One region of the Methylobacterium sp. CM6247 genome, then DNA from elsewhere that is predicted to be linked to it. Evidence: predicted binding sites of a transcription regulator. Region 1 holds the regulator's gene; each other region holds the start of a gene.
What was found. The regulator LexA, encoded in region 1, represses DNA repair genes until DNA is damaged. The targets are predictions, from matches to a motif close to TGTTCNNNNTGTGTTCNG.

Region 2: ruvC (crossover junction endodeoxyribonuclease RuvC) is a predicted target of LexA. The motif match lies at 4,125-4,142, and genes of this name have one in related genera.
Region 3: ACYQOP_RS09280 (putative DNA modification/repair radical SAM protein) is a predicted target of LexA. The motif match lies at 1,441-1,458, and genes of this name have one in related genera.
Region 4: ssb (single-stranded DNA-binding protein) is a predicted target of LexA. The motif match lies at 2,873-2,890, and genes of this name have one in related genera.

The regions. Positions count from the first base shown of each region.
Region 1 is NZ_JBTXKX010000003.1:5,259,324-5,264,769, forward strand. It holds gene ACYQOP_RS25940 (GntR family transcriptional regulator) at 1-379, shown strand, start outside; gene lexA (transcriptional repressor LexA) at 746-1,483, shown strand; gene ACYQOP_RS25950 (ComEC/Rec2 family competence protein) at 1,477-3,747, opposite strand; gene gltX (glutamate--tRNA ligase) at 3,926-5,353, shown strand.
Region 2 is NZ_JBTXKX010000003.1:2,070,420-2,075,865, forward strand. It holds gene ACYQOP_RS10545 (class 1 fructose-bisphosphatase) at 1-135, shown strand, start outside; gene ACYQOP_RS10550 (phosphoribulokinase) at 170-1,030, shown strand; gene rpe (ribulose-phosphate 3-epimerase) at 1,092-1,778, shown strand; gene ACYQOP_RS10560 (HAD-IA family hydrolase) at 1,772-2,521, shown strand; gene ACYQOP_RS10565 (YebC/PmpR family DNA-binding transcriptional regulator) at 2,801-3,547, shown strand; gene ruvC (crossover junction endodeoxyribonuclease RuvC) at 4,217-4,783, shown strand; gene ACYQOP_RS10575 (YceI family protein) at 4,841-5,446, opposite strand, start outside.
Region 3 is NZ_JBTXKX010000003.1:1,797,285-1,802,730, forward strand. It holds gene ACYQOP_RS09275 (UdgX family uracil-DNA binding protein) at 1-209, opposite strand, end outside; gene ACYQOP_RS09280 (putative DNA modification/repair radical SAM protein) at 209-1,423, opposite strand; gene ACYQOP_RS09285 (RecX family transcriptional regulator) at 1,730-2,395, opposite strand; gene ACYQOP_RS09290 (TAXI family TRAP transporter solute-binding subunit) at 2,485-3,915, shown strand; gene ACYQOP_RS09295 (SlyX family protein) at 4,078-4,296, opposite strand; gene trhO (oxygen-dependent tRNA uridine(34) hydroxylase TrhO) at 4,310-5,059, opposite strand; gene ACYQOP_RS09305 (AprI/Inh family metalloprotease inhibitor) at 5,088-5,446, opposite strand, start outside.
Region 4 is NZ_JBTXKX010000003.1:3,036,120-3,041,565, reverse strand. It holds gene gyrA (DNA gyrase subunit A) at 1-100, opposite strand, end outside; gene ACYQOP_RS15330 (YciI family protein) at 461-835, opposite strand; gene ACYQOP_RS15325 (HAD family hydrolase) at 915-1,655, shown strand; gene ssb (single-stranded DNA-binding protein) at 2,174-2,740, opposite strand; gene ACYQOP_RS15315 (NADP-dependent oxidoreductase) at 2,921-3,937, opposite strand; gene ACYQOP_RS15310 (DUF4174 domain-containing protein) at 4,115-4,519, shown strand; gene ACYQOP_RS15305 (hypothetical protein) at 4,604-5,125, opposite strand; gene ACYQOP_RS15300 (phosphodiester glycosidase family protein) at 5,407-5,446, shown strand, end outside.

The sequences.
Region 1 (5,446 bases):
TGCGCGCCTCGCCTGCGAGCGTGCCACCGACGAACAACTTCTCTGCCTGCGTGAGCACTTTCCAGAATTCTATGAAGGACGCCCGTCGGATCATCTCGACGAGTATTCGGAAGCCAACATTCGCTTCCACCAGAAGATCATTTCGCTCGGCCAGTGCGACGTGATCAAAGACATCACCAGCAACCTGCTGATGCATGTCCGCGGTATTCGCAACACCGCGCTGCGTCAGGGGGAACGCGCGGCCAACTCGATCAAGGAACACGTGGCGATCATCAAGGCATTGGAAGCGCGCGATGCAGATCTGGCGGAACGCCTCGTGCGCGAGCACGGCCTCGGCCTCGCCAGCCATGTCGAGAAATATGGTGACTATCTCGACTGATCGACGCTGCCGCCAGAGTACCCGCCATATCGCATGGCTCCCCGGCCGTCGGTGACCGACTAAGTCATCGGCGGGGACTGGGCGCGCGGCTCCGCCGGACACCGCGAAGGCCCGCCATACAGTGGCGGGGTAAGCCCCCGCGGCACGAAGCCCCATCGGATGATTGAAGGGCCCGGCGGGTGATACCGGCGGACGCCAAGCCGGCCCGCGGTAAGGCCGCTTGAGCGGAACATTGCACCTCAGGAACAAACTCTACCACCGGGTTAACGGAACCCTTGCAGAACACTTGCGGAACGTCTACCGTGTTCGTGTTTTGTTTCAGCGGCGTTAGTCGCGGCCATTGGCTTCAGTGGAAGAGTGATCTGTATGTTGACGCGTAAGCAGCTGGATCTTCTCCAATTCATCCAACAACGGATGCAGGAGAGTGGTGTCCCGCCCTCCTTCGACGAGATGAAGGACGCCCTCGATCTCAAATCGAAGTCGGGGATCCACCGGTTGATCACGGCCCTCGAAGAGCGCGGATTTCTGCGTCGTTTGCCGAATCGCGCCAGGGCGATCGAAGTGATCCGGATGCCTGAGAGCCTGACCGGTGCACCGGCGTCGAAGCCCGCTCCCGCCGGTGAAGTTCGCCGCTTCACGCCGAGCGTCGTCGAAGGCGGTCGGTCCAAGGCGATGCCGTCCCTGCGCCAGCCAACGACCCAGGCCCAGGACGAGAGCGGAAGGTCGATCACAATCCCGGTCATGGGACGGATCGCGGCCGGCACGCCGATCTCCGCCATACAGAACCAGAGCCATTCCGTGACGCTATCACCGGACTTCCTGGCCGGCGGCGAACATTACGCGCTGGAGGTCCGTGGCGATTCGATGATCGAAGCGGGTATCCTCGATGGTGATCTTGTCGTGATCAAGAAGCAGGACACTGCGAATACGGGCGACATCATCGTTGCCCTCATTGACGATGAAGAGGCCACATTGAAGCGCCTGCGTCGCCGCGGTTCCTCCATCGCTCTGGAAGCGGCAAACCCAGCCTACGAGACGAGGGTTCTGGGTCCGGATCGTGTTCAGATCCAGGGGCGGCTCGTCAGCCTGGTCCGTCGTTACTGAAGCCCGTCCGACTGCGTTTCGGATGACGGATCGCCGTCGTCGCCCTCGGGTTCTATGGGTTTCGGACTTGGTCCCGATTCCTTCGGAGGCGAAGGGGACGGCGTGACGACAGCGACCGCCCGCCGCCATGGCGGACGAGAATGAGGTTGGTGGGCGGACGTGACCTGCGGTCCTTCAGGGCCGAAACGGATGGCGGTGGCGCCGCGTAGGGCTAGGTATGCGCGATCGATGACGAAGCCGGCCCGGCAGTCTTTGGGAGCGTCACGGCGGGCGATGATCACACTCGCCCGTTCGCAATCCTCCGCGAAGGCCCGCTTGTCCTTGACGAGGGCGACGATCCGACCCGGTCCTAACTCGACGACGCATCCGACGGTATCGCATCGGCTTCTCGGCGAGGCTGCGACGGCGGCGACTTTCCGCGAATCGCCATCCGCCTTGAGCCATTGTTCGAGGACGAAGGCCGGCGGGCTGCCGAGAATGCTCAATCGGCCGTCCCCGTCGCGGAAGGCTGCACCGCCACCCTCACGGTCGATGTAGACGTCGTAACGCGGCGGCATGGTAGCGAGCACGACACCGAGAGCGGCCGGAGCAAGGCCGATCCAGCGTAAGCTCGAGACGGGAAGTGTCAGCAGGAGCAGGGCGAGAGCAAGCAGGCAGAGTGCCGTGCTGCCATAGGCCGGGACGACGAGCGTGGCGTGTCCGAACCCGCTGATCCAGCCGGAGATCGTGAGCATCCCGCGTACGGCGAGCCCCATCGCCCACCAGACCGGCTGGTCCAGTGCGAAGGGATAGGCGAGGATCCCAAGAACCGCCGCCGGCATCACCGCCAGGGAGACGAGGGGCAAGGTCAGGGCATTGCCGACGATGCCGAAGGGCTGGACGGTCTGGAAATGATAGGTCGCGAAGGGCGCCGTGGCGATCTGGGCGATCAAGGTCGTCGCCAGCGTGCCAAGGACCGCGACAGCCAGAAACCGCCAGGTTCGGGCCAAGAGGCCCGCACCTTCGCGTGGCGGCATCCAGCGATTGAGCGCACCGGCGCAAGCGATGAGGCCCGCAACCGCGCCGAACGACATCTGAAAGCTCGGGCCGAGAATCCCGTCCGGCTCGCGCGCGAGGGCGATGAGGGCAGCGAGCGCGAGGTTTCGCATGCTCAAAGCCGGGCGATCTACCAGGATCGCGCCGAGCATCACCAACGTCATGATGAGCGAGCGTTCGGCAGCGATATCCCAGCCCGAGAAGACGCAATAGGCCGTGACACCCACCATGGCGAAGCCGGCGGCGATCTTCTTGATCGGCCAAACCAGGGCGAGCCCCGGAATGAGGGCGAGCAGCGCGCGGACGAGCCAGAACACGACGCCGGCTGCGAGCACCATGTGGAGGCCGGAAATCGAGACGACGTGGTAGATTCCCGCCGCACGCAGAACCTCGTTGGTCTCGGCATTGATGAGGCCGCGCTTGCCCGTTACGAGGGCGGCGGCCACCGCGCCGGCCTGCCCGCCATTGGCGTCGGTGATGCGCCGGGTCAGCGCGTTGCGGGCGTCGTCTACGGCGGCTGCCAGCGCTACCGAGCGGGGCAAAGGCCTGGGCGGATGCTTGACGTCGATCTTGCCTACCAGGGAACCGACGGCACCGATCCCGCGAAAATAGGCATCCCGGGCGAAATCATATCCGCCGGGGCGGGCCGCGTCGGGCGGCGGCAGGAGCCGTGCCGTCGCCGAAATGAAATCGCCGGGCTTCAGCGCAAGGGCCTTCTTGTAGGAAACGCGGACCCGCGTGGGCCGGCGATCCGGCGGGAGGTTGGCGAAACTCTCCACGAGAACGATCAGGCGGGCGCCGACTTCCCGTTCGTCGAGGGCTTCGACCAATCCGGTGAGCGGGGCAATCGTCGTCCGGGCCAGGACGGGTGCCGCTACGACCTGCATCCTCAGGGTGGCGGCCGCGAAACCCAGGAAGGCTACGGCAAGTCCGAGAACCAATGCCAAGGCCACGGGCCTCGAACCGAGGCGAAGTGCGAGGGCAGAGAGTGCGGACGCGACGAGGAGGGGTGCTGCCAGCGCAGGCTGACCATCCGTGGCGGTGAAACAGACGAGGATGCCAAAACCGAACGTGACGGCAAGCCAGGGAAACAGGCGCCTCTGTTCGGATTCCTGAACCAGCCCGTCGACGATCCAGCGTCTAATCGCGCCGATCAGGATCGCGGGTGAGCGTGACGAGGCCAAGGCGGCACCCGTCGCACCCGTGGCTCGCGCACTGGCCTGCGCCATCTCCGGCTGCGTCTCTCCTCACGGCTCACGAAGCGCGAGAGATGCCGCCCGCGCGAAATCGTCCCCGTTTCGCGACTCGGCGCCACGCTTTCTTAACGTCATCGAAAACGCATGCTACATGCGCCGATCCGGGCCGGTCGATCCGCCCTCTCATTTCACGCACAAGTTTAACCGCCCGATGTCGTCACCCGTCGTTACGCGCTTTGCCCCCTCCCCTACGGGGTACCTGCATATCGGGGGAGCGCGCACGGCGCTCTTCAACTGGCTTTATGCCCGTCATTTCGGCGGCAGAATGCTGCTGCGCATCGAGGATACCGATCGGGAGCGCTCGACCCAGGGCGCCATTGATGCGATTCTCGACGGGCTCCGCTGGCTCGGGCTCGATTGGGATGGGGACGTCGTCTACCAGTTCGCCCGCGCCGCGCGGCACCGCGAGGTAGCGGAAAGCCTGCTCGCTTCGGGCAACGCCTATCATTGCTACGCGACGCCGGACGAACTCACCGCCATGCGCGAAGCCGCGCGGGCCGAGGGACGTCCCATGCGCTATGACGGGCGTTGGCGCGACCGCGATCCTTCGGAGGCACCGGCGGGCGTGAAGCCGGTCATCCGCCTGCGCGCCCCATCCGAGGGCGAGACGGCGGTGGAGGATCAGGTTCAGGGCCGCGTGACCTGGGCCAACAAGGATCTCGACGACCTCGTCCTGCTCCGTTCCGACGGCAATCCGACCTACATGCTCGCGGTCGTCGTCGACGATCACGACATGGGCGTCACCCATGTGATCCGTGGCGACGACCACCTCACGAACGCCGCACGGCAGGGCCAGATCTATGATGCGCTCGGTTGGTCCGCGCCCATCATGGCCCATATCCCGCTCATCCACGGTGCTGACGGCGCCAAGCTCTCGAAGCGCCACGGCGCGCTCGGGGTCGATGCTTATCGCGACCTCGGCTACCTGCCCGCCGCCTTGCGCAACTACCTCGTCCGCCTCGGCTGGAGCCATGGCGACCAGGAGGTGTTCTCGACGGAGGAAATGATCGCTGCCTTCGATCTCAAGTCGATCGGACGCTCCGCTGCCCGTTTCGACTTCGCCAAGCTCGAGAACCTCAATGGGCTCTACATCCGCGGCGCGGAGGATGCCGTGCTGATCGATGCGATCGAGACGATCCTGCCGGCCCTCGCCGCCGATCGCGGATTGCCCACGACCCTGTCCCACGAGCTTCGTGACAAGCTGCGGGCGGCGATGCCCGGCCTGAAGGAACGCGCCAAGACCCTGGTCGAGCTTCTCGACAGCGCCTATTACCTCACCGCCTCCCGGCCGCTCAATCTCGATGACAAAGCGAAGACGCTGCTGAGCGAAGAGGCCCGCCAGCGCCTCGCCGCGATCTTGCCGGCTCTCGCCGACCTGCCGGAATGGAACGCGGCCTCGACGGAAGGCGCAGTGCGCCGGTTCGCGGAGGAGAACGCACTCAAGCTCGGCCTGATCGCGCAGCCCCTTCGGGCCGCGCTGACCGGGCGCGCGACCTCGCCCCCGGTTTTCGACGTCATGGCCGTACTCGGACGGGAAGAATGTCTGGGCCGCCTGGCCGATCAGACGGCGTCCGCCTGATCGCATGCATCGAACCGGTGACAGATCGGCCCGGTTTTCGCTTCAGCGATAGCGTGGAGAGGGGGATCGGTTGAAGGCGGTGGGCCGATCCGC
Region 2 (5,446 bases), 3.2 Mb from region 1:
GGCATTCACGAGCGCGTGCCCTTGGTCTTCGGATCGACCGAGGAAGTCGCCTGCGTCGCGAAGTACTACGGCGGCCGCAATCCCGCTGCCGGCCGTTCACCCCTGTTCGGCCAGCGCGGCCTGATGCGCGGCTGACAGGGCAGAGACTGGAACCGGTCGGGCATCGTTCATGTCGGCGCGTCACCCCATCATCTCGGTGACCGGCTCGTCCGGGGCCGGCACGACGTCCGTACGCAACACGTTCGAGCAGATCTTCCGCCGCGAGGATGTCAGTGCCGTCTATATCGAGGGCGACGCGTTCCACGCCCTCGATCGCAATGCCATGCGCAAGGCGATGGCGGAGGAGCCGACGCTCAGCCATTTCGCGCCACGCGCCAATCTTCTCCCCGAACTGGAGGAGGTGTTCCGCACCTATGGCGAATCAGGCATCGGGCGGACGCGTCATTACGTCCACGACGCCGCCGACGCTCAGGCGTATGGGGCGGAGCCCGGCACGTTTACCCCCTGGGAGGATTTCCAGCCGGGTTCGGACCTGCTGTTCTACGAGGGACTCCACGGTTGCGTGGTCGACGACAATGTCGACATGGCCCGCTACGCCGATCTCAAGATCGGCGTAGTACCGGTGATCAACCTCGAATGGATTCAGAAGCTGCACCGGGACCGCTCGTTCCGCGGTTATTCCACCGAGGCGGTCACCGACGTCATCCTGCGGCGCATGCCGGATTACGTCCAGACGATCTGCCCGCAATTCACCTGGACGGACATCAACTTCCAGCGCGTACCCACGGTCGACACGTCGAACCCGTTCATCGCCCGCTGGATTCCCACCGCCGACGAATCGATGGTGGTCATCCGCTTCAAGGACCCGAAGGGCATCGATTTCTCCTACCTGATATCGATGATCCAGGGCTCCTTCATGAGCCGCGCCAATTCCATTGTGATCCCGGGCGGCAAGCTCGATATCGCCATGCAACTCATCCTCACGCCGATCATCATGCAATTGGTGGAGCGCAAGCGCCGGCTTGCCTGAGACCGCAGAACGTCCGGGCTCATGCTCTTGCCGGACCGACAGAGTGAACGAGATAGTCCGAATGACGACCCGCACGACCGGCCCCATCATCTCCCCGTCGATCCTCTCGGCTGACTTCGCCGCCCTTGGCGAGGAGGTTCGCGCGGTGTCCGAGGCGGGGGCGGACTGGATTCATCTCGACGTGATGGACGGGCATTTCGTGCCCAACATCACCTTCGGGCCCGATGTGGTGAAAGCGCTCCGGCCCCATAGCGACAAGGTGTTCGACGTTCATCTGATGATCGCGCCGGCCGACCCGTATCTCGCGGCGTTCGCCGAGGCGGGAGCGGATGCGATCTCGGTCCATGTGGAGGCCGGTCCGCACATTCACCGCTCGCTCCAGACTATCCTGAACCTCGGAAAGCGCGCCGGAATCGCGCTGAATCCGGGCACCCCTGCGAGCGCCATCGAACCCTTGATCGACATGGTCGACCTCGTCCTGGTGATGACGGTGAATCCGGGGTTCGGAGGGCAGAGTTTCATCCCTTCGACGCTGGAGACCATCGCCCGGATCAAGGCGATGAGCGCCGGACGCGACATCGATATCGAGGTGGATGGCGGCATCACGCCCGAGAATGTGGGCCTCGCCGCTGCCGCCGGAGCCAACGCGTTCGTGGCCGGCAGCGCCGTATTCAAGGGCGGGCCCGCCGGATATGCCGGGCGCATCGCCGCCATCCGGGCGGGCGCCAGCGGCACCGTCGCATGCTGAAGGCGCTGATCTTCGACGTCGACGGGACACTCGCCGAGACCGAGGACCTGCACCGACAGGCATTCAACCGGGCCTTCGCCGAACTGGGGCTCGACTGGAACTGGTCGCCGGAGGCCTATGCCGACCTTCTCACCGTCATGGGCGGGAAGGAGAGGCTCGCGCATTACGTGCGGACCGAGCATGGCGAGCCGGATGCGCAGCGTCGCGTCCAGATGAGCGAGATCCACGACCGCAAGACCAGGATCTATGGCGATCTCGTCACGCAGGGGGCGCTCGCCCTGCGCCCTGGCATTGCGCGCCTGGTCGAGGAGGCGAAACGCGCGGGCCTACGTCTCGCGGTGGCCAGCACCACGAGCAGGCCCAATATCGATACCTTGATCGCCGTGAATTTCCCCGAGGGCAATCCGTTCGACGCCATCGCCTGCGGCGACGAGGCCGAGCGCAAGAAACCCCATCCAGACGTGTTCGTGCTCGCCCTGAAGCGCCTCGGGGTCGAACCGGGCGAGGCCATCGCCTTCGAGGATTCCGCCCCCGGCATTCGCTCTGCCCTGGATGCCGGCCTGCCGGTCATCGCCACGCGCAGCCTCTATACCGGTGGTCACAGCCTGGAGGGCGCGTTCTCGGCAGTCTCGGATCTCGGCGAGCGGGAGGCCCCGCATAGCCATCTCGCCGGATCGGCATGGCCCGGCGACGTCGTCACTCTCGCAGCGTTGAAGGACTGGCACGCCCGGCACGCGGGGTGACCCCTTTCGCGGGCCGCGGAAACAAAGTCGAGCCCGCGACGATGCCGAGGCAGGCGGTAAAGGCAAGGCGCCACCAGGGCCGCACCGCGCCGCCGTTTCCTTCGTCTGCCATCGCTTCTGTCCCCGTTGCGGGGAGAGAAACTCCCCTGCCGCATCAACGCCGGGGGCCTCACCGCGTTGCCTCGATGAGCGGACCCGGCCTATAACCCGGCCCAACCCCGCTGCGGTGACGCGCGCGCGCACTTCCGCTCCACCTCCGACACGACCCAAGGTCACGCTATGGCCGGCCATTCCCAGTTCAAGAACATCATGCACCGCAAGGGCCGCGTCGATGCGGTCCGTTCCAAGATCTTCGGCAAGCTCGCCCGCGAGATCACGGTTGCGGCCAAGCTCGGCATGCCCGACCCGGCGATGAATGCGCGCCTGCGCGCCGCCATCATCGCGGCACGGGCCGAGAACGTGCCCAAGGACAATATCGAGCGCGCGATCAAGAAGGCCTCGGGCGCCGACGCCGAAAGCTACGACGAGATCCGCTACGAGGGCTACGGCCCGGGGGGCGCTGCCCTCATCGTCGAGGCGCAGACCGACAACCGCAACCGTACCGCCTCCGACGTGCGCTCGGCCTTCACAAAGTCCGGCGGCAGCTTGGCCGAGACCGGCGCCGTCTCCTTCATGTTCGACCATGTCGGCGTGGTGGAGTTCGACGCCAAGGTGGCGGATGCCGACACGATGCTCGAGGCTGCCATCGAGGCGGGCGCCGACGATGTGCGTTCCTCCGAGGATGGCCACGAGATCACCTGCGCCCAGGATTCCTACGGCGAGGTCTCCAAGGCCCTGGAGGCCCGATTCGGCGAGCCGCGCCGCACGGCCCTGATCTGGAAGGCCCAGAACACCATTGAGGTCGACGACGAGACCGGCGAGAAGCTGATCCGCCTCGTCGAAGTCATCGAAGACCAGGACGACGTCCAGAACGTCTACGTCAATTTCGCTCTCTCCGACGCTCTGGTCGCCAAGCTCGAAGGGTGAGCGGCCCGGAGCCACAAGCGATCGTTCCAGATCCGATAGTCCCCCTCGTGATGGCGGATCCGGGATTCGGTCCGGTGCCGCGCGTGCTCGGCTGATCCGGCATCCGCTTCGTTCGAGCGAAGCCAGGATCAGGCTGCTTTTACGGTGTGGAGGAAGCGGTTGACCAACGCCAGCGCGTCAGCGTTCCGAGCCCCGCCAGAACGGTTGCCGCCAGGATCGGCCCTGTCGGAACGTTCCCGCTGAACTGAGCTCCGGGCCCGGCGATCGGCAGGATTAGCCAGAGGCAGATGCTCAGGAATCAGTCGGAGCTCCGCCGGCAAGTCTCGATATCCGCATTGGAATTCTGATTTTTCGGATACGTCGGGCTTATGGAACGGGAGCTTACGCGCGCGTCGCCGGTATCCGCGACGAGCTACGCGCTGGAGACGTAGAGACGGGCGACGAGATCCGGTGGGACGGCGGTGACCACGACGCTGTGGGTCCGTCCCCCCATGGATAGGATCGTTTCCCGCCAGCTCAGGCGACGAGGGCGGCAATGTCTTGCCCATGCCATCGCCCATGCCTTGGCACAAGACTTCGTTCACGATATGTCCTTAACGCTCAGATCGGCGCGGCGCTCGCGCCCGGACCTGTCCAACCCATGATTTTGTCACCTCTGGTTTTGAGCGCATGACCGGCTTCATCCGCATCCTCGGCATCGATCCCGGCCTGCGCCGGACCGGCTGGGGTCTCATCTCCGTCGTCGGGACGAAATTGACCTATGTCGATTGCGGCGTGGTGACGTCGGATGGGGACCTGCCTCTCGCCCTGCGTCTGCGGGAATTGCACGAGGGCATCACCCGCGTCGTGTCGGGTTTCTCGCCCGACGAGGTCGCCGTGGAGGAGACCTTCGTCAACAAGGACGCGCAGGCGACGCTGAAGCTCGGCCATGCCCGCGCTATCGCCCTGCTGGTGCCGGCTCTGGCGGGTCTGCCGGTCTTTGAATACGCCGCCAACCTGGTGAAGAAGACCGTCTGCGGCTCGGGCCATGCCGAGAAGGTGCAGATCCAGGCGATGGTGAAGTTTCTGATGCCCAAGGCCGAGTTCAAGACGGCGGATGCCGCCGATGCCCTCGCCATCGCCGTCACCCATGCCAATCATCGCGGCGCGCATGCGCTGAAGAAGCTCCACGCTCCCGTCGCCGGGGTGAGCGGGCTTGCCGCCGCACGGATCGCGGCGGCTCTGGCGAAGAGGTGAGCATGTCCTCTCCCGGCGCTGGGCGCGGGGAGAGGGGGCTTTACGTCCTGGGCGGGTTTACTGGGCCTTGAACTCGCCCTCCAGGCGCAGGCTCACCTCGTCGCTCACTGCCGGCACGAAGGCCGAGACACCGAAATCCGAACGCTTGATCACGGCCCAGCCATCGAAGCCCACGGTGTAGCGCTTGTCGACGGGGTTGGTGCCGGCTTGGTTGAACGTGGCGTCGAAGGAGACGGGTTTCGTCACACCCTTCAGGGTGAGGGTGCCGGTGATCCGCGCCGTGGTCGGGCTGGTGGGCTCCACCAGGGTCGCCGTGTAGGTGGCGGTGGGGAACTTGGCCGTGTCGAAGAACTCGGGGGCCTGGAGATGCTTGTTCAAGGCATCGTTGAGGCCGTTGATGCTGGCCATGCCGATGGTGACGCTGAGCTGGCTCTTTGCCGGCTCCTTCGGATCCAGAACGGCCTTGGCCGCCACATCGGTGATCTGCCCATAATAGGTCGAGTAGCCGAGATGAATCACCGACCAGGTGATCTTGCCGTGTGCCGGATCGAGCACGTAGGTGCCGGGCTTGACCTGGGTCGGGTCGCGCGACGGGCCGGCATCAGGTGGCGTCTCCTGCGCGTAGGCGCAGGGCGAGGCCAGAAGCAGGAGGGCGAGGAGGCG
Region 3 (5,446 bases), 3.5 Mb from region 1:
AACCCGTCGAGATCGGCGCCCTCGCGGAGGGTGATCGTTTGGAGTGATCCACCCGACCTTGCCCCCTCTACGGGGGAGGGTGGCCCTCGCGTGAGCGAGGGTTGGGAGAGGGGAGCGCCATCTCCGGAAAGGTCGTCCCCTCTCCCGCCTGCTCCGCAGGCACCCTCCCCCGCAGAGGGGGGAGGGTGGTGCTCACCATCGCGGTCCATCAGAACAGGCTCAGCTGCCGCGCTGGCTCGACGAGCTTGGCGCGCAGGTCCAGCCGGTCGGTACCGCCGGGGCCCGGGTGATAATCGGCGGCGATCAGGAACGGGCGGGCCCGTTTCAGGCCGGAGGTGAGACGGGCGACGTCGTCCAGGCGCAGCCGTGTGTGGCGGCGCGCCTTCACGATCTTGTCGACGGCACGCGCACCGAGGCCCGGCACCCGCAGCAGCATCTCGCGGTCGGCGGCGTTCACGTCCACGGGGAAACGCCCCCGGTGCTTCAGGGCCCAGGCCAGTTTCGGATCGATGTCGAGGGAGAACATGCCGTCTTCGGCGGCATCCGCCACGTCGTCGGCGGAGAAATCGTAATACCGGATCAGCCAATCGGCCTGGTAAAGCCGGTGCTCGCGCTGGAGCGGCGGGGATTTCAGCGGCAGGATGGCGGAGCCGTCGGGGATCGGGCTGAAGGCCGAGTAATAGACCCGCTTCAGGTTGAACGAGCCGTACAGGAGGGCGCTCTTGCGGATCAGCGCCTCGTCGGTGGTAGTGTCCGCGCCGACGATGACCTGCGTCGACTGGCCGGCGGGCGAGAACCGGCGCTTCTCGGCCTTCGCCTCGGTGATCCGCGCGCCGATCTGCTTCATCGCGTTCTGGATGACCGGGCCGTTCTTCTCCGGCGCCAGCCGGTGCAGGCTGGCATCGGTTGGAAGTTCGAGGTTGATCGAGAGCCGGTCGGCATAGAGCCCCGCCTCCTCCACCAGCCAGGGGCTCGCCTCGGGGATCGATTTCAGGTGGATGTAACCGCGAAAGCCGTGGTCGCGCCGAAGGCTCTTGGCCACCCGCGTCAGCAATTCCATCGTGTGGTCGGGCGACTTGATGATGCCCGAGGACAGGAACAACCCTTCGATGTAGTTGCGCTTGTAGAACTCCACCGTGAGGGTCACGACCTCCTCGACGGTGAATTTGGCGCGAGCGACGTTGGAGGAGCGCCGGTTCACGCAATAGGCGCAATCGAACAGGCAGTAATTGGTCAGCAGGATCTTCAGGAGCGAGATGCAGCGCCCGTCCGGCGTGTAGGCGTGGCAGATGCCGGCCCCGGTGGTGGAGCCGAGTTCGCCCTTGCCCGCCACCCGTTTGGGTGCCCCCGACGAGGAGCAGGAGGCGTCGTATTTCGCGGCATCGGCCAGGATGCGCAGCTTCTTGGCGAGGGTCTCGTCCATGACAGGGACATGCGCGTCGTTCGTGTTTCGTTCAAGTTTTTGTCGGGCCGGGTCGGAAATGCCGCAGGGTGCTGTCCCCTCTCCCCGCCGGGCGGGGAGAGGGCCGCATGGACCTTGTCGTCCATGCGGCGAGCGCAGGCGAAAGCCGAAGCGGGGGTGAGGGGGTGAATCCGGATGAGGCTTGTACGGCTCGGCCCCCCACCTTCGGCTGCCGCCTCGCTTCATGCCCCGACGAGGGGGCATGAAGCCCTCTCCCCGCACGCGGGGAGAGGCGGAAGCACCGCTCGGCTGACGGAGATACCTCCATCACCGGTCGAGCCCGTCCTCCGCATTCACCTCCTCGTCGACGATCGTCTTCGCCAATCCGTACGAGAACCCGGCCCGCGCCATCGAGGCGAGATCCTTGTCGCGGTGGGCGGCACGGAGGTCGGGGCGGCGGAACGGGCCGAGGCGGCGGCGCTTGGCATAGGCGCGGGCCGCCACCTCCTCCGCATTGGTGCCTTCCTCCTCGCCCCGGTCGCGCTCGGTCTCCAGAGTTTCGGCGATCAGCGTCCGGTCGACTCCCTTGGCCGCGAGCTTGGCCGCGAGGCCGCGGGCGGAGGTCCCGCGCCGGCGCAGGGTCGCGGCCCGCGCGGCGGTGAACCGGGCATCGTCCACGAGGCCGGAGGAACGGGCGCGCTCCACGATGGCGGCAATGGTCTCGGCGAAGGTGGCCGGGTCTTCGTCCCGGAGCCGGCACCTCTTGGCGACCCGGCGCTCCAAGGTCTGGCGCAGCATCGCCACGGAGGCGCTGTAGCGCTCCAGATAGTGCAGGGCGACGCGCTCCAGATACGCGGCCGTGACCGGCGGCGTAGGTTTTGCCTCGCGGGGCGTGGGTTTTGCCTCGCGGGTATTAGGTTTTGCCTCGCGGGGCGTGGGTTTTGCCTCACGAGAGGGCCCAGGCCGACCCGCTGCAACGTTTCGAGCGTTCATCGGTTCATCACGCTTCGGACAGGTTTCAGGATCATGTCGCGCATCGTCTCGACCGTGAACCGGTTTCCTGTCTTACCCCGAGAGGACGCATGCATGTCATGCCGGCATTCCTCCTGAAGCGCGAGTGGCTCCTGGTCGCGCTCGGCCTCGGCTTCGCCGTCCTGGCGGCCGCCGTGGTCTACCTGTCGCGCCCGACCGTTCTCACGGTGGCGGTCGGCCCTCGCGATGGGGCCGAGGCGCAATTGCTCGAAACCTACGCCCAGGCCTTGAGCCGGGCACGGGAGGACGTGCGCCTGAATGTGCGGACCTATGACGACGTGCGCGACAGCGCCGCGGCGCTCCAGGCGGGTCGCGCCGACCTCGCCGTGGTCCGACCCGACGTGTTCCTGCCCGATAACGGCCTGACCTTAGCCCTCCTGCACGAGGAGACGCTGCTCATCGCCACGCCGGAAGCGAGCGAGATCGAGAGCTTCCCCGACCTTGCGAAGAAGCGCCTCGGCATCGTCGAGCGCCACGCCGCCGACCGGCCCTTCGTCACCAATCTCCTCGCCTTCTACGATTTCACGGCCGTGCCGGCGCCCGAACCCGGTCAGACGCTCGCCGCCAGCCATATCGCCCTCGTGCCGCTCAAGCCCGGCGAGGTCACGGCCGCCCTGCAGGCCGGCACCGTGGACGCCGTCGCCGTCATCGCGGCCCCGACCTCGAAGGCCGCGATTTCCACGGTGCGGGCGGTGGAGATGGCCTCCCACGAGAAGAAGATCACCATCGTCTCCGTGCCCGATGGCGACGCGATCGTGCAGCGCATGCCGGAACTGCAATCGGCGACGATCCCAGCGGGTACGTTCGGCGGCCGGCCCAAGCGCCCGGATGAGGACGTGAAGACGGTGGGCGCCTCCTACCGGCTGATGGCGCGGGGCGCGGTGAGCCGCTACTCGGTGGCGTCCGTGACCCAGCACCTGTTCGAATGGCGCTCGAAACTCGCGCCGAACGCCCCCATCGCCAACCTGATGAAGGCTCCGGATTTCGAGACGTCGGTGGCCGCCACCAGCGCCCGCCTTCCCAACCATCCGGGGGCGGTCGATTATTTCGAGCGTGAGCAGCAGACCCTGTTCGAACGCTACGAGGATTACGTCTACCTCCTCGCCTTCTTCGGCGGCACGATCGGCTCCGGCATCGCCTGGCTCGGCCAGCGCCTCGCCCGCCAGCGCCGGGAGCGGGTGGACGTGGTCCTCGACCGTCTGCTCGACATCCTCAGGGACATCCGCTCGGCCACCACGAGGGAGCAGCTCGACGGCCTCGTTCGCGAGACCGACGATCTCGTCACCGACGTCGTTCAGCATGCCCGCGAGCGCAATGTCGACACCCGCGCGATGAACGCCCTGATCCTGGCCATCGATGCGGTGCACGGCGCCATCGCGGATGCCCGCCGTTCCCTCGTCACCGGCGCCGAGCCCGAGCGCCGGCCCCTGCGGACGCGGTCCGCGCGTCTCCTCAGGCTGGATCGGCCGGCGGCGGAATAGAAGAGGCTTTCACATCGCCTCTTCTCATCGAGCGGCGACAACGGAAATCCGGGTCTCGCGCGTGGCGCTGCTTTGCACGCGAAGAGCACTCCGCCTCGGGATGACGGATTGAAACCATGCGAGCGGCCGATTCTCGCTCGGAGGTGAGTCCAGATCAGGGGCTCAATAATGCGGCGGGGGCGGTTCCGGGGCGCCGGTGCCGGTGCGGGCGCCGGCCTCCTCGACCTGCTCTACGAGCTTGGCCAGATGCCGCGTCAGGGCATCGATCTGGCGCCATTGCGCGGTGATCGTCGCGTTGAGGTCGTCGATGACCACGTCCTGCTCGGTCAGCCGCATTTCCAGGGCGTCGATGCGGGCGGAGAGCGTATCGTCGTCGGTCATGGCTGGCCCCGCCTCATCGCAATGTCTCGGAATCGTGGTCGGGCCGCTCGACGAGGCCGGGTCCGAGCGCGATGCGGTGGTCGAAGACGAAGCAGTCGCCGCGCCAGCGGCTCTCGGCTTCCGGGATCGTCTCGAGATAGCGCAGGATGCCGCCCTCGAGATGGTGGACGGTGGCGAACCCCTTGGCGCGCATATAGGCCCCGGCCTTCTCGCAGCGGATGCCGCCGGTGCAGAACATCGCCACCGCCGGATGCTCGACAGGGTCGAGGCCGTCGACATAGGCCCGGAAATCCGAGAACCGCGACAGATGCGGGTCGGTGGCGCCTTCGAACGTGCCGAGATTGACCTCGAAGGCGTTGCGGGTGTCGAGGAGGAGGAGGCCCGGCGTATCGAGCAGAGCGTTCCACGCCTCGGGCGGCACGGGAATCCCGGCCTCGCCCGCATCGGTGGCGCCGTCGTCGAAGGTCACGATCTCCCGCTTCACCCGCACCTTGAGATGAGCGAAAGGCGCGGCCTCCGCGCTCGAAAGCTTCACGTCGAGATCCCTCAGGCGCTCGCCGAAGAGCGGCCCGTCGCGCAGCTCCGACAGGAGCGTGGCCATGCCGGCCGCGCTGCCCGCGATGGTGCCGTTGATCCCCTCCCGCGCCAGGAGGAGCGTGCCGAGGATGCCGAGTTCCACGCAGCGCCGCTCCAACGCGTCACGCAGGTCTGCGGCGTCGGGCAGGGGAACGAAGCGGTAGAGGGCGGCGACGGTGTAGGGCATCGGCGGCAGGGTCTATCAGGCGTGGTCGTCAGGGGGAACCGCTCGGAGGGGCGCTCTCGATCCGGCGCAGGATGAAGGTGGTGCCGACCTCGGGTTCGCGCCGCCAATGGTTCTCCCCCGCCGGCACCAGCCCCACCACATGGCCGCGCCGTGCCACCAGGGTGAGCCGGCCGGGAGCCGCCAGCCACGCGGCCGGATCGAAGGTCGTCAGCCCGCTGTCACGGCAGCCCTCGAGCAGGCGGACCGTGGCGGTCCCGCCTCCCTCCGCGGGTTTCAGTTCGAGGCGGCAGACGTCCTGCTCGCGGTAGCGGTCGAGGGCGTAGATGCCGGCCGTCGGCCGCGGGCCGGCAGGCGTCGCAGCGCTCGTCTGCGCCCCGGTATTCTGGC
Region 4 (5,446 bases), 2.2 Mb from region 1:
AATCGAGATAGGAGCGGCGCATCTCGTCGGTGATGGAAACGGGCTTGATGTCCGAGGCGGGCGGCGTCGCGCCGGCGCCGGTATCGTCTTTCTCTGCCAAGGTCTTCGATCTCTGCCTGTGACGGTCCCGGCGGGCCGGGTCCGCGTGGAGCGACGGGCGCTACGGAAAGTGGGGGGCGGGGCGTTCCGCGTGGCCTCGAAAAGGCCGGCCGCGTCACGTCCTGGCTCGGACGTCCTTCATACGCCATCCGGTGCCGCTGCGCCACCGCCGGACATGTCGCGACGACATCGACAAACCCCATGCGTCGCAAGCGCTTGCGACGCCGATTTCAGCGCATGAGCGCCGGTTGTTTCCCGGCCGCTTCCCCGGATGGGTGGAGGCTCGGCGGAACCCGATCCGGTGCCCATGTGGGAGTGCCGAGAGGTCGCCTAGAATGGTGGGGGCGGAGCGTCGTGCCCCTCATCCCGCCGCAGCGCCCGCGAAATCGGACATCTCGTAGAGCGGCCGGATCTCGATCTCGCTCGGGCCGGGCATCGGGTTGGGACAGCGCTTCACCCAGTCCAGTGCTTCCTCCATGTCCTTTACCTGCCAGAGCCAGAAGCCGGCGACCAGTTCCCCGGTCGCGGCGAAGGGGCCGTCGCTGACGGTGCGGGAGGCACCATCGAAGGCGACCCGCTTGCCCTTGACGGAGGGGTGCAGGCCCTCGCCGGCGAGGAGGATGCCCGCCTTGGCGAGTTCCATGTTGAACTCGCCCATGGCGGTGAGCAGGTCGAGGGACGGCATGATCCCCGCCTCGCTGTCCGCGGTCGCCTTGACCAGAACCATGACGCGCATCGATTCGCCTCCCCTGCTCGATCGAGCCCATGGAAGCACGAAGGCACGGTTCGTGTGAACTCACAGACCGCTGGGCCGGTTGCCTGACGCCATCGATCCCGCCGCATCCATCGACAGGGGCAAAGTCATGCTCACTCGCCCGAAAGCCGTCGCTTTCGACATCATCGGCACCGTGTTCAGCATGGAGCCGATGCGGCCTGCCCTGGTGGCGATGGGCTTGCCGCCCCTCGCCCTGGACTTCCTCTACACCGCCGGCCTGCGGGACATGTTCGCCCTGGCGGCGACAGGCACCTTTGCGCCGTTCCAGTCCGTGCTGTCGGGGTGCCTGGACGAGGTGCTCGCCATGCACGGCCTCTCCGCCTCGCCGGAGGACAAGACGGCTTTGCTCGGCATGATGAAGGCCCTTCCGCCGCACGAGGACGCCAAGGGGGCATTCGAGGTTCTGGCCGATGCCGGCATCCGGGTCTTCGCACTGAGCAACGGCGCGGCCGCGACCACGAGGGGATTGCTCGCCGCGGCAGGTATGGAGGGGCTCGTCGAGCGGGTTTTCTCCATCGAGGAGGTGAAGCTGTCGAAGCCGCGCGCCGAGGTCTACCGCCACGCCGCGCGGGCCGCCGGCATCGCTCCGGGCGAGATGGCGTTGATTGCGATCCACCCCTGGGACCTCCACGGCGCCAGGATCGCCGGCCTCATGACCGGCTATGTTGCTCGTGGCGTGCCGTACTCACCGGCCCTCGAGGCGCCGGATCTGACCGGGGAAACCCTGCTGGAGCTCGCATCGGAGATGGTGCGGCTCGGGCCGTCGCAACCCGACGCCTGATGCTTACCCCCTGATCGGGCACCCGCCGGTCTGCTCGGTCAGCGGCTGCTGGATTCACCCATCTCCTCGACGCCTGTTCCCCCCTGTTCATGGAGAGGCGATATGAGGCGCGACGTGCTCCCTCTCCTTCCAGGCAGGGCCATCGCATATGCCGATTCGCCTGTCAGAAACTCGGTGGCACCACCCCGTCATCCCGGGTCCGCGCAGCGGAGCCCGGGATCCAGAAACACAAGTGGTGCAGGACTTTACACTGTCGGCGGCTCTGGATTGCACGCCTCTGGCGCGGCCCTCCGGGTCCGGGCTCGCCTTTGGCGACCCGGAATGACGGCGTGGTGTCATATGCGATCGCCCTGCCTGTAAGGAGAGGGTTGGGGCGAGGTGTGGTCCATCTTCGAAAATGTCACACACCTCACCCTGTCCCTCTCCTTCCAGGAGAGGGGACCCGCGCCGCTCGCGAGATGTGTGACTCTCGTAATGCGTCCCGTCCGTCGGATGCCGTTGACGGGAACGGCAGATCCCTAGAACGGGATATCGTCGTCGAGGTCGTAATTGGGCTTCGAGGTGCTCGCCGCCGGCCGACGCTCGCCGCCCGAGGAACGGCCGCCGCCGTATTCCCCGCCGCGATCGCCACCCCGGTCTCCTCCGCGATCCCCGCCACGGCCGCCGCCGTAATCGCCGCCACGGCTGATCTGGCCGCCGCCCTCGTCGTCGGCGCCCATCTCTCCACCGCCGCTGCGACCGTCGAGGAGCGTGAGCTCACCACGGAAGCGCTGGAGCACCACCTCGGTGGTGTATTTCTCGACGCCGGACTGGTCCGCCCATTTCCGGGTCTGGAGTTGGCCCTCGATATAGACCTTCGAGCCCTTGCGCAGGTACTGCTCGGCCACGCGGGCGAGGTTCTCGTTGTAGATCACCACCGAGTGCCACTCGGTCTTCTCCTTGCGCTCGCCCGAGGCCTTGTCCTTCCAGGATTCGGACGTGGCGATGCGCAGGTTGACCACGGGATCGCCGGAGGCGAGGCGCCGGGTCTCGGGGTCGCGCCCGAGATTGCCCACCAAAATCACCTTGTTGACGCTGCCGGCCATGCCGCTCTCCTCTCGATCGATCTCACTGACGGAAGGGCCTCACACGCCGTCCGTCCCGTTCGCCCTTCATGAACTTCGGACAGGCGGCCCGCAATCGGAAGGGCGAATTTGTCCCCATCGATCACAGGTCGATGTTCTATCTTTGTTCGTTTTGGCGCGCAAGGATCGCGCACCTGCTGGTCACGCGATCCGCACCAGCATCTTGCCGAAATTCCGGCCCTTCAGCAGCCCGATGAAGGCCTCCGGCGCCGCCTCCAGTCCGTCGACGATGTCTTCCCGATGCTGGATGCGCCCTTCTCTCAGCCAGGTTCCGACCTCGCTCAGGAACTCCTCCTCCTGGTCGGCGAAATCCCACACGATGAAGCCGCGCAGGGTCAGGCGCTTGGTCAGGATGGCGCGCATGATGACGGGGCTGCGGTCCGGCCCCGGTGGCAATTCGGTGAGGTTGTAGCCCGAGACGAGGCCGCAGACCGGAATGCGGGCGAAGTCGTTGAGGAGCGGCAGTACGGCGTCGAAGACCGCGCCGCCGACATTCTCGAAATACACGTCGATTCCGTCGGGGCAGGCGGCGGCCAGCGCGCCGGGCAGGTCGTCGGTGCGGTGATCGACCGCCGCGTCGAAGCCGAGCACGTCGGTGAGGTAGGCGCATTTCTCAGGACCGCCCGCGATGCCGACGGCGCGCGCGCCCTTCAGCTTGGCGATCTGGCCGACGAGGGAGCCTACCGGCCCGGCAGCGGCGGCGACTACGACGGTCTCGCCCGCCTTCGGCTGCCCGATGGTGAGGAGGCCGGTATAGGCGGTCATGCCCGGCATCCCGAGGACGCCGAGCGCCGTGCTGACCGGCGCCGCCGCGGGATCGAGCTTGCGCAGGCCCTGTCCCTTGGCGACCGCGAAATCCTGCCAGCCCCCGAAGGCGGTCACCACGTCGCCCTCGTGGAAATCCGGATGCCGCGAGGCCACCACCTCCGATACGGTGGCCCCGACCATGGGCGCGCCGATGGCGACAGGCTCGGCATAGGATTTCGCCGCGCTCATCCGTCCGCGCATATAGGGATCGAGGGAGAGGAGGCGGTTGCGCAGCAGCACTTCCCCCTCCCCTGGCGTCGGAGTGCGGCTCTCCTCGAGCCGGAAATGCGCGGCGGTCGGCTCTCCGTGCGGACGGGAGGCGAGGACGATGCTGCGGTTCACGGCGACCATGATCTGACGCTCCGGTTGTGATGACGAATCCGCTGAACGGGCGTGCGGGAATCGAGGGACATTTCGACAAGGCCGATCTGGCTCGGGGTGTTCCCGTCGCAGGGCCGGGGCACCGCCCGCGCCGAGCAGCGTTGACGCCCATGGGCACATGCCCGTCACCTCGACCGGTATACCCCGATGACCCGCCCGCTTCTCCTCGCCAGTATCGCTGCCATGTCCGGCCTTGCGTCGCAGGCACTCGCCGAAGATCCCCTCGCCGCCCATCGCTGGACATCGCGCGTTCTGGTCATCGTCGCTCCGGACGGTGAAGATCCGCGAATCGAGGAGCAGAGACGCGAGGCGCGGGCGCGACGGGCGGATTACGCGGAGCGCGACCTCGTCGTGGTGGAGGCGATCGGGACAGGCGCCGAGGCCAAAAGCATCCGCAACCGCTTCGGGATTGGGGAGCGGGACTTCCGTGTCGTGCTGGTGGGCAAGGACGGCGACGCGAAGCTCGTCGAAGCCGCCCCGATCCCGGCCCCCCGCCTGTTTTCCACTATCGATGCCATGCCGATGCGCAAGGACGAGCGAGGCCGGCGATAGCGTATGGGTTGGCCGAGGGGGCAACGAAAAAGGGACCGCCGAGGCGGTCCCTTTCCTATTGAAGTCATCTCGAACGAGACCGGCTCAGTAGCAGCGCTCGACCAGGACCCGGCGAGGTCCGTAGGGAGTCCAGCGGGTGCGCGGGACGGTGTAGCATTCGCCACCGTAACCGCCGTATCCGCCATAAGCGGCCGGGGCGTAACCATACCCGTAGGCCGGGTATCCGCCATAGCCACCGTAGCCGCCATAGAGCCCGCCAGCGGCGAGGCCGAGGCCCACACCGAGGCCGAGACCGCCGAGGCCGTAGCCGTAGCCACGGCCGTAACCGCCGCGCCAGCCGTAGCCGCGATGCCCACCCCAGCCGCCGCGATAGCCGAAGCCCGCGCTCCGGAAGCCGCCGCGATAGCCGCCGAAGCCACCGTGACCGAAGCCCCCGCGGCCGAAGCCGCCATGGGCGAATCCACCGCGTCCGAAGCCGCCATGGCCAAACCCGCCACCATGGCCGAATCCGCCGCCATGGCCGCCCCAGCCACGGGCTTCCGCCGTCGCCGGGATCATCGCCAGAGCGCCGACCATCGCGGTCGCTGCCAGAACAATGCGTTTCATCGTCTTGTCTCCAAAGACAGGTTCTTGTCCCCAGTGGTTGCAGAACGCCCCGGCTCCGCAAAGGGTTCATGGCGCATTTTGTCCCGCACCGGCCGTGCCGATCACAGCTCGGTGAGACGGGCGACCGTCACGCCTTGAAAACGCCTCCGGTTTCGGGCGAGGACACCCCGCGCCACGCCGTCCGCATGGGACGGCGGACGGTTCGTTCGCCCCGGGATTCACCGATGACGTCAACGCGACCCAACCTTGCCCGTGCTGTTGCCCGAGCCTTTGCCGGAGCCATGCTCCTCGCGGGCGTGGCCGGACTCGCTTCCCTGCCCG